4 regions of the Dermacoccus nishinomiyaensis genome follow, and region 3 is predicted to be linked to each of the others. Evidence: predicted binding sites of a transcription regulator. Region 3 holds the regulator's gene; each other region holds the start of a gene.
What was found. Region 3 encodes LexA, which represses DNA repair genes until DNA is damaged. Its sites were predicted from a motif close to TCGAACANNTGTTCGA; they were not measured.
Positions count from the first base shown of each region.

Region 1: the regulator LexA is predicted to act here: its motif matches at 1,196-1,211, upstream of DYE07_RS03130 (DUF6504 family protein).
Region 2: the regulator LexA is predicted to act here: its motif matches at 1,334-1,349, upstream of ruvC (crossover junction endodeoxyribonuclease RuvC).
Region 4: the regulator LexA is predicted to act here: its motif matches at 1,052-1,067, upstream of DYE07_RS10060 (HNH endonuclease signature motif containing protein).

Region 1 covers NZ_UFXX01000001.1:639,925-642,119, forward strand. Annotated here, with positions in the region: gene DYE07_RS03120 (DNA polymerase III subunit alpha) at 1-312, opposite strand, end outside; gene DYE07_RS03125 (SAV_6107 family HEPN domain-containing protein) at 316-792, opposite strand; gene DYE07_RS03130 (DUF6504 family protein) at 844-1,149, opposite strand; gene DYE07_RS03135 (polyprenyl synthetase family protein) at 1,315-2,195, shown strand, end outside.
Region 2 covers NZ_UFXX01000001.1:518,302-520,496, reverse strand. Annotated here, with positions in the region: gene pdxT (pyridoxal 5'-phosphate synthase glutaminase subunit PdxT) at 1-348, shown strand, start outside; gene DYE07_RS02565 (YebC/PmpR family DNA-binding transcriptional regulator) at 485-1,258, shown strand; gene ruvC (crossover junction endodeoxyribonuclease RuvC) at 1,391-2,050, shown strand; gene ruvA (Holliday junction branch migration protein RuvA) at 2,047-2,195, shown strand, end outside.
Region 3 covers NZ_UFXX01000001.1:746,430-748,624, forward strand. Annotated here, with positions in the region: gene DYE07_RS03565 (LysM peptidoglycan-binding domain-containing protein) at 1-174, opposite strand, end outside; gene lexA (transcriptional repressor LexA) at 512-1,228, shown strand; gene DYE07_RS03575 (Sir2 family NAD-dependent protein deacetylase) at 1,319-2,152, opposite strand.
Region 4 covers NZ_UFXX01000001.1:2,156,428-2,158,622, forward strand. Annotated here, with positions in the region: gene DYE07_RS10060 (HNH endonuclease signature motif containing protein) at 1-1,041, opposite strand, end outside; gene DYE07_RS15410 (VOC family protein) at 1,242-1,505, opposite strand; gene DYE07_RS15415 (VOC family protein) at 1,499-1,651, opposite strand; gene DYE07_RS10070 (mycothiol transferase) at 1,738-2,195, shown strand, end outside.

The DNA of each region.
Region 1 (2,195 bases), 110 kb from region 3:
CCCCGACGCCGCACCGCGGGCGAGGACGGTGACGCGCGGGCTCCGCTCGTCCCGCGCCGGGCCACCCTTGGCGGGGGTACGCGCCCGCAGCACGCGCTCGGGCGCCAGCGCGAGGTCGACGCCGAGGATCGGCTCGAGGCCTGCGGCGGTGCACGCCTCGACGAACTTGACGCTGCCGTACAGACCGTCGCGGTCGGTGAGCGCGAGGCGTCCGTACCCGAGCTCGGCGGCGCGGGCGACGAGTGTCGCGGGTGGGGTCGTGCCGTACTGCAACGAGTACGACGAGGCGACCCGAAGGTGCGTGAACTGCATGGTTCACCTCACCTGGACCGGGGTCATGCGCGAACCGACCGGCGCGAGCGGCGGGAGACCGGCGTGCTCGAGGACGATCTGCAGGAACGTCTCGGCCTGCCGCACGAGATCGTCGGCCTCCCGTGCGGCGGGCACGAGGATGCCTGCGCTCACGGCGCGGCTGCGGCGCCCGCTCTCGGTGAAGAACGCCGCCCATTCACCCAGCTCGGGCGCGTGCTGGGCGAGCGTCACCCACGCACTGCGCGGCTTGGAGCTGAGGCTGCGCGGCGCCTTCCACGCGAGCAACCCAGCAGCGGCGCGCAGCGCCGCGAGATGCGCCGCGACGTAGCGCTGCGAACTCGTCGAGACGGTGCAGGCCTCGACGAGGGTGTCGTGGGAACGCGCGACGAGGTCGAGCAGATCGGTGGAGCAGACGGCAGGGGCGGCGTTCGTCGAGGTGACCGACGTCGACGTGGTCGGGGCTGTGGTCAGGGTCGTCATGGGGCACTTCCTTCGTCGATGGGGCGGGAACGGGCGGTTCAGTCGATGAGCTCAGTCGGTGAGGGCGCGCAGCGACCAGCGCTCACCGTGGTGCACGAGGTGGAAGACCCCGCTCGAGGCGCGGCGCCCGGCCGTCGCCTCGACACGCCAGGTGCGTTGCTCGAGCCGGCGCTGGACGTCAGGGGCGCTCTGCTCGTCAGGTGTCGTGGGACGGGCCGGATCACGCCACCACGGCACCCGTTCACGCCAGGTGTCGAGCACCTGCGTCACCCGGTAGCGACGCCCGCGCCACTCGAAGACCACGGGCTTGCCGCACGCGTCGACCCCCATGGCGACGACGTCGTCGTACTCGCGCATCACACGACCTCCTCCTCGGTGGAGGGCAGAGCCCTCCCCACGAAAATCGAACTTCTGTTCGATGAGAAGAATGTACGACCGACGTCTGACAACCCCGTCAGGTCGCGGTTCTCACGCCGCTACGCGTAGGCTCACTGGTAGCCGATCTGGAAAAGGAAACGCACCGTGCCCGACTCTCTCGATGCGCCGCGCCTGCTCGAACGACTGCAGGAGACCCTCGATGCCGAGGTGAGCCATCAGCGCGACGTCCTCGCCCCCCTCGGCGGCCAGACCGACCTCATGCTCGACGCCGTCGCCACCCTCCTGCGCGGAGGCAAGCGTGTGCGTGCGTCGTTCCTGTACTGGGGTTACCGCGCCGCCGGTGGAGCCGACAGCGACGCCCTCGTGCGCTGCGCCGCGTCGATGGAGCTGTTCCAGGCCGCCGCGTTGCTGCACGACGACGTCATGGACGCGAGCGACACCCGACGCGGCATGCCCGCCGCGCACCGGGCGATGGCCGCCGCGCACCGCAGCCGCGGTCTCGACGGTGACGCCGACCGCTTCGGCGAGGCCGGCGCCATCCTGGCCGGCGACCTGTGCCTGACGTGGGCCGACGAGATGTACGCGACGAGCGGCCTGCCCGCCGACGAGGTCGCGCGCGGTCGCGCCGTCTTCGACCTCATGCGCACGCAGCTCATGGGCGGTCAGTTCCTCGACGTCCTCGAGGCCTCGACGCCCTGGGCGACGATGGGCACGCCCGAGCGCATCGAGCGTGCGCTGCGCGTCATCCGTTTCAAGAGCGCCAAGTACACGATGGAGCACCCCCTGCTCATCGGTGCGGCGAGCGCGGGCGCCTCCCCCCACGTCACGCAGGCCCTGTCGCAGTATGGTCTCGCGCTCGGTGAGGCCTACCAGCTGCGTGACGACCTGCTCGGCGTCTTCGGCGACCCGGCCCAGACGGGCAAGCCCGCCGGCGACGACCTACGCGAGGGCAAGCGCACCGTCCTCGTCGCGCACCTGCTCGACGCCGCCGGTGACGAGCCGGAGGTCGGCACGTTCTTCGCCGA
Region 2 (2,195 bases), 230 kb from region 3:
GCCGATCGGATCCTCGACGGGGCGGCGGGTCAGCAGACGCTCGGCGGGCTCGACGTCACGGTGCGGCGCAACGCGTTCGGTCGTCAGGTCGCCTCGTTCGAGGCGGACGTCACCGTCGACGGCGTGGACGGCGGCCCGGTGCGGGCGGTGTTCATCCGCGCGCCCTGGGTCGAGGAGGTCGACGCCGGCGTCGAGGTGCTCTCCAGCGTTGCGCTGCCGACGGGCGGTGAGGCCGTCGTCGCCGTGCGTCAGGGCAATCTGCTCGCCACGTCGTTCCACCCGGAGGTGACGAACGACGTGCGCGTCCATGCCCTGTTCGTGCGCATGGTCGGGCACGCTCTCGGATGACGACTGGGGCCGCGGCTCGCGACGGCGCTAGACTGGCCCGCGATCCGAGCGAGCGCGCCCATCTGCCGTCGCGTTCGCCCCGCGCCCCGCATCGGGCGTGTTCGAGCACGGCAGCACGAGCATCCGAGAGGCAGACATGAGCGGTCACTCCAAGTGGGCGACGACGAAGCACAAGAAGGCTGCGATCGACGCCAAGCGCGGCAAGCTGTTCGCGAAGCTGATCAAGAACATCGAGGTCGCGGCCCGCTCCGGCGGCGGTGACCCGACGGGCAACCCGACGCTGTACGACGCCATCCAGAAGGCGAAGAAGTCGTCGGTGCCCAACGACAACATCGACCGCGCCGTCAAGCGCGGCTCGGGCGCCGAGGCCGGTGGCGCCGAGTACCAGGCCCTCACGTACGAGGGCTACGCGCCCGGTGGCGTCGCGCTGCTCATCGAGTGCCTGACGGACAACAAGAACCGCGCCGTCGCCGAGGTCCGCACCGCGTTGCAGAAGAACGGTGGCTCGATGGCGGACTCCGGTTCGGTCGCCTACCTGTTCAACCGCAAGGGCATCGTCATCGTCCCGAAGGCGCAGGGCGACAAGCCCGACACGACGGAGGACGCGCTGCTCGAGATCGTGCTCGAAGCGGGCGCGGAGGATGTCAACGACCTCGGCGAATCTTTCGAGATCGTGTCCGAGGCGGGTGACTTCGTCGGCGTGCGTGAGGCGCTGCAGGCCGCCGGCATCGACTACGACTCGGCCGAGGCGTCGTTCGTGCCGTCGATGGAGGTGCCGCTCGACAAGGACGGCGCGAAGAAGATGTTCCGCGTCATCGAGGCCCTCGAGGACTCGGACGACGTGCAGAACGTCTTTGCCAACGGCCAGGTCTCTGATGAGGTTCTCGCCGAACTGGACGCCGAGGACTGATCCCGGTCGTTCCGTGAGTGATCGACGGCCGTGCCCCGCGGGGCACGGCCGTCGCGTGCATCGGGTACGGTGGATGCGAACAAGTGTTCTATCGGGTGCGTCGTTCGCACCCGTCGAGGCCGGAGGTGTGACGTGCGGGTGCTCGCTGTCGACCCCGGTCTGACGCGCTGCGGCGTGGGCGTCGTCGCGACGGGCCAGGGCTCGACGTTGCAGATCGTGACGGTGGGGGTCATCCGTACCTCGGCAGACCTGCCGTTGCACGAACGCCTCCACGAGTTGCGCGTCGAACTGGACGCCGTGTTCGAGCGCACCCACCCCGATGCGGTCGCCGTCGAGCGGATGTTCGCGCGCCACGACGTCTCGACGATCATGGGCACCGCGCAGGCGTCGGCCGTCCCGATGCTCGCCGCGGCTGAACGCGGCCTGCCGCTCGGGCTGCACACGCCCTCGGAGGTCAAGGCGGCGGTGACGGGTAACGGGCGCGCCGACAAGGCGCAGGTGACGACGATGGTGACGCGCATCCTCGGCCTCGAGGCCGCTCCCAGACCGGCCGACGCCGCCGACGCGCTCGCCCTCGCCATCTGTCATCACTGGCGCGGTGGCGGGTTGGCGCGCCGGGGTGCGAGCGCTGACGGAGCGTCGGCAGCGCCGGCCGCCGTCGCGTACCGGCAGGCTGCGGCTGCCGCGGCGCGACGTTCCCGCTCGGCGAGCAAGACATACCGTGACGCCCTCGGTGCCGCGTCCCAGAGCGCGCCTGCCACTCGACCCGCCAACAGGGGAGTTCGCCCATGATCGCCAGCCTCACCGGTGAGGTGCTCACCGCCCGTCTCGACAGTGTCGTCGTCGAGGTCGGTGGCGTGGGTCTGCTCGTCCACACGACGCCGGCAACCGCCGCCGCGGCACGCCCGGGGGAGTCGATGCGCCTCGCGACGTCCCT
Region 3 (2,195 bases):
ACGACGGGCGAAACGAACGCTCTGAGAGTTCGTGACGACCTGCACCGCGCCACCCGTGGGCACGAGGTGGAGGTGTGAGCGGGATGCCGCAGCGTCGACCCGCGCCACGCGGCGCACGTCGACACCCGAACCCAGCACGGGCTCACGTCGAACTGCAGTACTCGAAGCAACCATCGAAACCACTCCTTCTCTCGGGACACCCCCGAGGCGCCGCCACACCGTCACCGGTGCGGCTTCCTCACGCGACACGGTCAGCCCGGAGGGACCGATCGAACACGCGTGCGATAGAACAACTGTACGACACCCGAACGTGCTTTCGAACGGGGCGCACGGATTTCTTCGTACACATTTTTGAAAACTGTGTGCGACACCGCGTACTGTGGGTGATGTCAGATACACAAGCACCGCGCACCGACAACCCCGTCATGGCGGGCATTTCCGCCCCGCCGGAGGGTGCACGTGTCGCCACCGCGACCACCGACGTGCGACGAGGACCAGGAGGGGTCACACCATGGGTGACGTTCATTCGATGCAGGAGCGCACGCCGGGCAAGCTGACGCCACGCCAGCACAAGGTGCTCACCGTGATCCGACGTTCCGTCGACGAGCGCGGCTACCCCCCGAGCCTGCGTGAGATCGGCGAGGCCGTCGGTCTGACGAGCCCGAGTTCGGTGGCCCATCAGCTCGCCGCACTCGAGCGCAAGGGATACCTGCGCCGCGACCCGAACCGCCCGCGCGCCATGGAGGTCGTCTCCCCGGACTCGGGTGCGGCGACCCGCGGCTACCGCGGCAACGCCGTGTCTGCGCTATCCGAGTCGCAGCACGACGAGACGGGCTCGGGCGACGAGCGACCCACGCCGTCATACGTGCCGGTCGTCGGCCGCATCGCGGCCGGTGGCCCGATCCTCGCCGAGCAGGCCGTCGAGGACGTCTTCCCGCTACCGCGTCAGATCGTCGGTGACGGCGAGCTGTTCCTGCTGCGCGTCGTCGGCGACTCGATGATCGATGCGGCCATCTGCGAGGGCGACTGGGTCGTCGTGCGACGCCAGGCCGACGCCGCCAACGGGGAGATCGTCGCGGCACTGCTCGACTCGGAGGCCACGGTCAAGACGCTGCGCCGCAGCGAGGGCAAGACGTGGCTCATGCCCGCGAACGAGGCCTACTCCCCGATCGACGGCGACCACGCGAGCATCATGGGCAAGGTCACGGCCGTCCTGCGCAGCATCTGAGGCGCTGGCCCCGCCGCGCGGATCGGTCCAGCGTGTGGTTGCAACTCGACTCTCAGCCCCTTCTGCGCCCCGACGTTCGACGCCGAGACGTCAGGACGTCGCGAGGTCGAGCCCCAGCGCGTCGCACACGGCGGTGAGGGTCGGGCCGAGGGGTTCGCGCACGACGAGGTCGACCCGCTCCTCGCCACGCATCGCGCCGAGCCCGACGAGGGCGACCGGCTTCTGCTGCTTGAGGGCGGCGAGCACGAACCGGTAACCCGACATCACCTTGAGCGAACTGCCGAGCACGAGCACGCCCCGGCAGCGTTCCACTGCCCGCATCTGCGCCTCCACGACCTCAGGAGCGACGGACTCACCGAACATGACGACGTCCGGCTTCACCGTCGTGGCCTTGCAGCGCAGGCACGCCGGCACGATGACACCGCGCTCCAGCTCGACCGCGACGTCCGCGTCGCCGTCGGCGAGCAGGCGCGCCTGCGTCGGCAGCTGGGGGTTGAGTTCGCGCAGGCGTACCTGGAAGCCACGGCGCCCTTCCCGCGTCCCGCACGCGACGCAGACGACGTGCTCGAGCGACCCATGCAGCTCGGTGACGTCGCGGGCACCGGCACGCGCATGAAGGCCGTCGACGTTCTGCGTCACGAGGTGATCGACGAGGCCGCCACCCTGCAGTCGCGCCAGCGCGACGTGCCCGACGTTGGGTTCCGCCGCGTCGAAGATCTCCCAGCCGACGGCACTGCGCGCCCAGTACCGTTGACGCGCCTCGTGGGTGGCGAGGAACTGTTGGTATGTCATGGGAACCGTGCGGCGCGTGCCGTCGGGGCGCCGGTAGTCGGGGATGCCGGATTCGGTCGAGATGCCCGCGCCGGTGAGGACGAAGAGCCCTCCCGCGCGCACGAAATCGGTCAGTTCCGCGACGCCGCTCATCGTCCTGCCCCTCCCATAGGTCTGCGTTCGATTGTCTCAACAA
Region 4 (2,195 bases), 1.4 Mb from region 3:
GACGCCATCCGCGTCGAGGACGCTGACGCGGCTCGCGCTCCCGTCGAGCGTTGGCCCGGAGGTGTGAGTAACCCGCTCCACCGCCTCCGCGCCACCGGCCACCGAGGGACGAGAGCGCACAACAGGCACCTGGAGGTGCAGAACCGGTGTGACGTGCACGTTGGCCAGCGCCAGCAGGACGAGAGCGTCCGCGCGCAGCGCATTGATCGGTTCGCGCAGCGCGACGTCGAGTACGTGCGGGGCCGAGTCGCGAAGCTCCTGTGCGTGGGAGTGGATGGCGGCCTTGAGATCCGCCGCGTCGCGCGCGGGCAGGACCGCGCGCAGCTCCGTCAGGGTCGGGTGCTCGGGGTGTGGCGCGAACCAGACACCGAGCTGTGCCCTTATGTCGATCTCGTCCTCGTCTTCGGTCAACCCCAGGGCGTCGAGGACTCGCGTCGTGCGGTTGCTCGCCGCCGTGGAGCCCGCGGTGGCAGCCTTCGCGTGGATCAGGTGCGGCAACGCCACCGCGATCTGCGCGTCGTCGAGATGCGCCAGCACATCACTGATCTTGACCACCGAACTCATGCGCGCACGCCCGGCGCCGGCCTGCTCGAAGAGGGGACGCAGGCAGTGGCGGATGCGCTCGGCATCAGCGGCCATCGCTTCGGCGTGAGAACTGGACACGCCCAGGGCAGGGCCGAGCGCTGCCGCGGCGAACTCGCCGGGCGTCAGGGGGTAGTCGCGATCGTCCATCGACTCCCACTCGATGTCGTCACGCTCGCGATGGACGGTGTGGTGGCGTGCGGCGAGAGCGTGCATCGTCGCGTCCGCGGAGCGTGACACCCGCGACGCGGTGGCAGCAGCGCGCTCGAGCGAGACAGCGGCCTCCTCGAGCGCTGCGGCCCGCTCGTCGAGCGTCATGACGGGACGTTCGACGAAGGCGCCCTCGGCGTTGAGTGCCTCGTCGAAGAGGGCGTGACTCAGCGCCTCCCAGAGCTCGAACCGATCGAGAACCGGGAGGTTGCGTGCCTGCCGAAGCAGGGTGCGCGCGACCTCGTCCATGACTCCAGTTTAGTACATATGTTCGAACATGGCGAGTTGCGAGGCGAAGAGACGCCGTCATGGCGCGAGGCCTCGGGATCCGCACGTCCGGCCCGGCTCGTGCTACTTCACGGGGCTACGCCGCGCCTACTTCCCCCGCCAGCACGCGCCGAGCAGGACCACGTGGTACTTGAGGTGCGCAGCCTCGGTTGAGCCAACCGTCACGCCACGAACACGCAGAACGGATGCCCGGCGGGTTCGGTGAAGACGTAGAGGGCTTCATCGTCGTCATCGGAGCGGTCGAGCACCTGCGTCGCGCCGAGCGACACGGCGCGCTCCCGCTGCCGTTCGAGCGAGGCCACGGCCGGCACCGTCAGGTCGAGGTGCATCTGCATCGGCACGCGCCCCTCGGGCCACGTCGTGGGTTCGAGGTCCTCGTCGCGTTGAAACGCGAGCGCTCGGCGGCCGCCCGCGTGCGTCAGCACGAGCCAGTCGGCATCATCCGGGCCGTCACTCGGTAGCTCGTCCCGGCGCGATACGTCAGCCCGAGGAACTGCCGATAGAACTCCGCGAGGCGCCGCGGATCACGCGCGTCGAGGACGGTCTGCATCAGCTGGGGGGCATCGCTCATGCGGCCACGGTAGACGGCGTCTCCCTCGCCGTCAGGGGCGAATCGCCGGCACGAACTGCAGGCCCACGGGCCGTCATACTGGCGGCATGACGCAGATTTCGGAGAAGGACGTCATCCTCGCCTACGTGCTGGCGAAGTTCGACGCGATCGTCACCATCGTGCGCGACATGGATGACGCGACGGCCAACGCGACGCTGCCCGTCGCCGGCTCGAACAGCCCCTACGCGCTGCTGACGCACTGCCTCGGGGCGATGCGTCGGTGGTCGAGCACCGTCAACCTGGGGGGCACCGTTCCGCGCGACCGCGACGCTGAGTTCACCGCCACCGGCCCCGTCTCGACGCTCGTCGAACGCGCCGCACGCGAACGTCAGGCCTTCATAGACGACGTCGCCGCCACCGACCTCGACGCGCTCCCGGTGGCCCCGCCGGCCGACCGAGTCGACGCCCCGGCGCGCTCGTATCAGGTCACCGACTGCCGCGCCGTGCTCCTGCACGTCGTCGAGGAGCTCGCGCAGCACCTTGGCCACCTCGAGATCACCCGCGA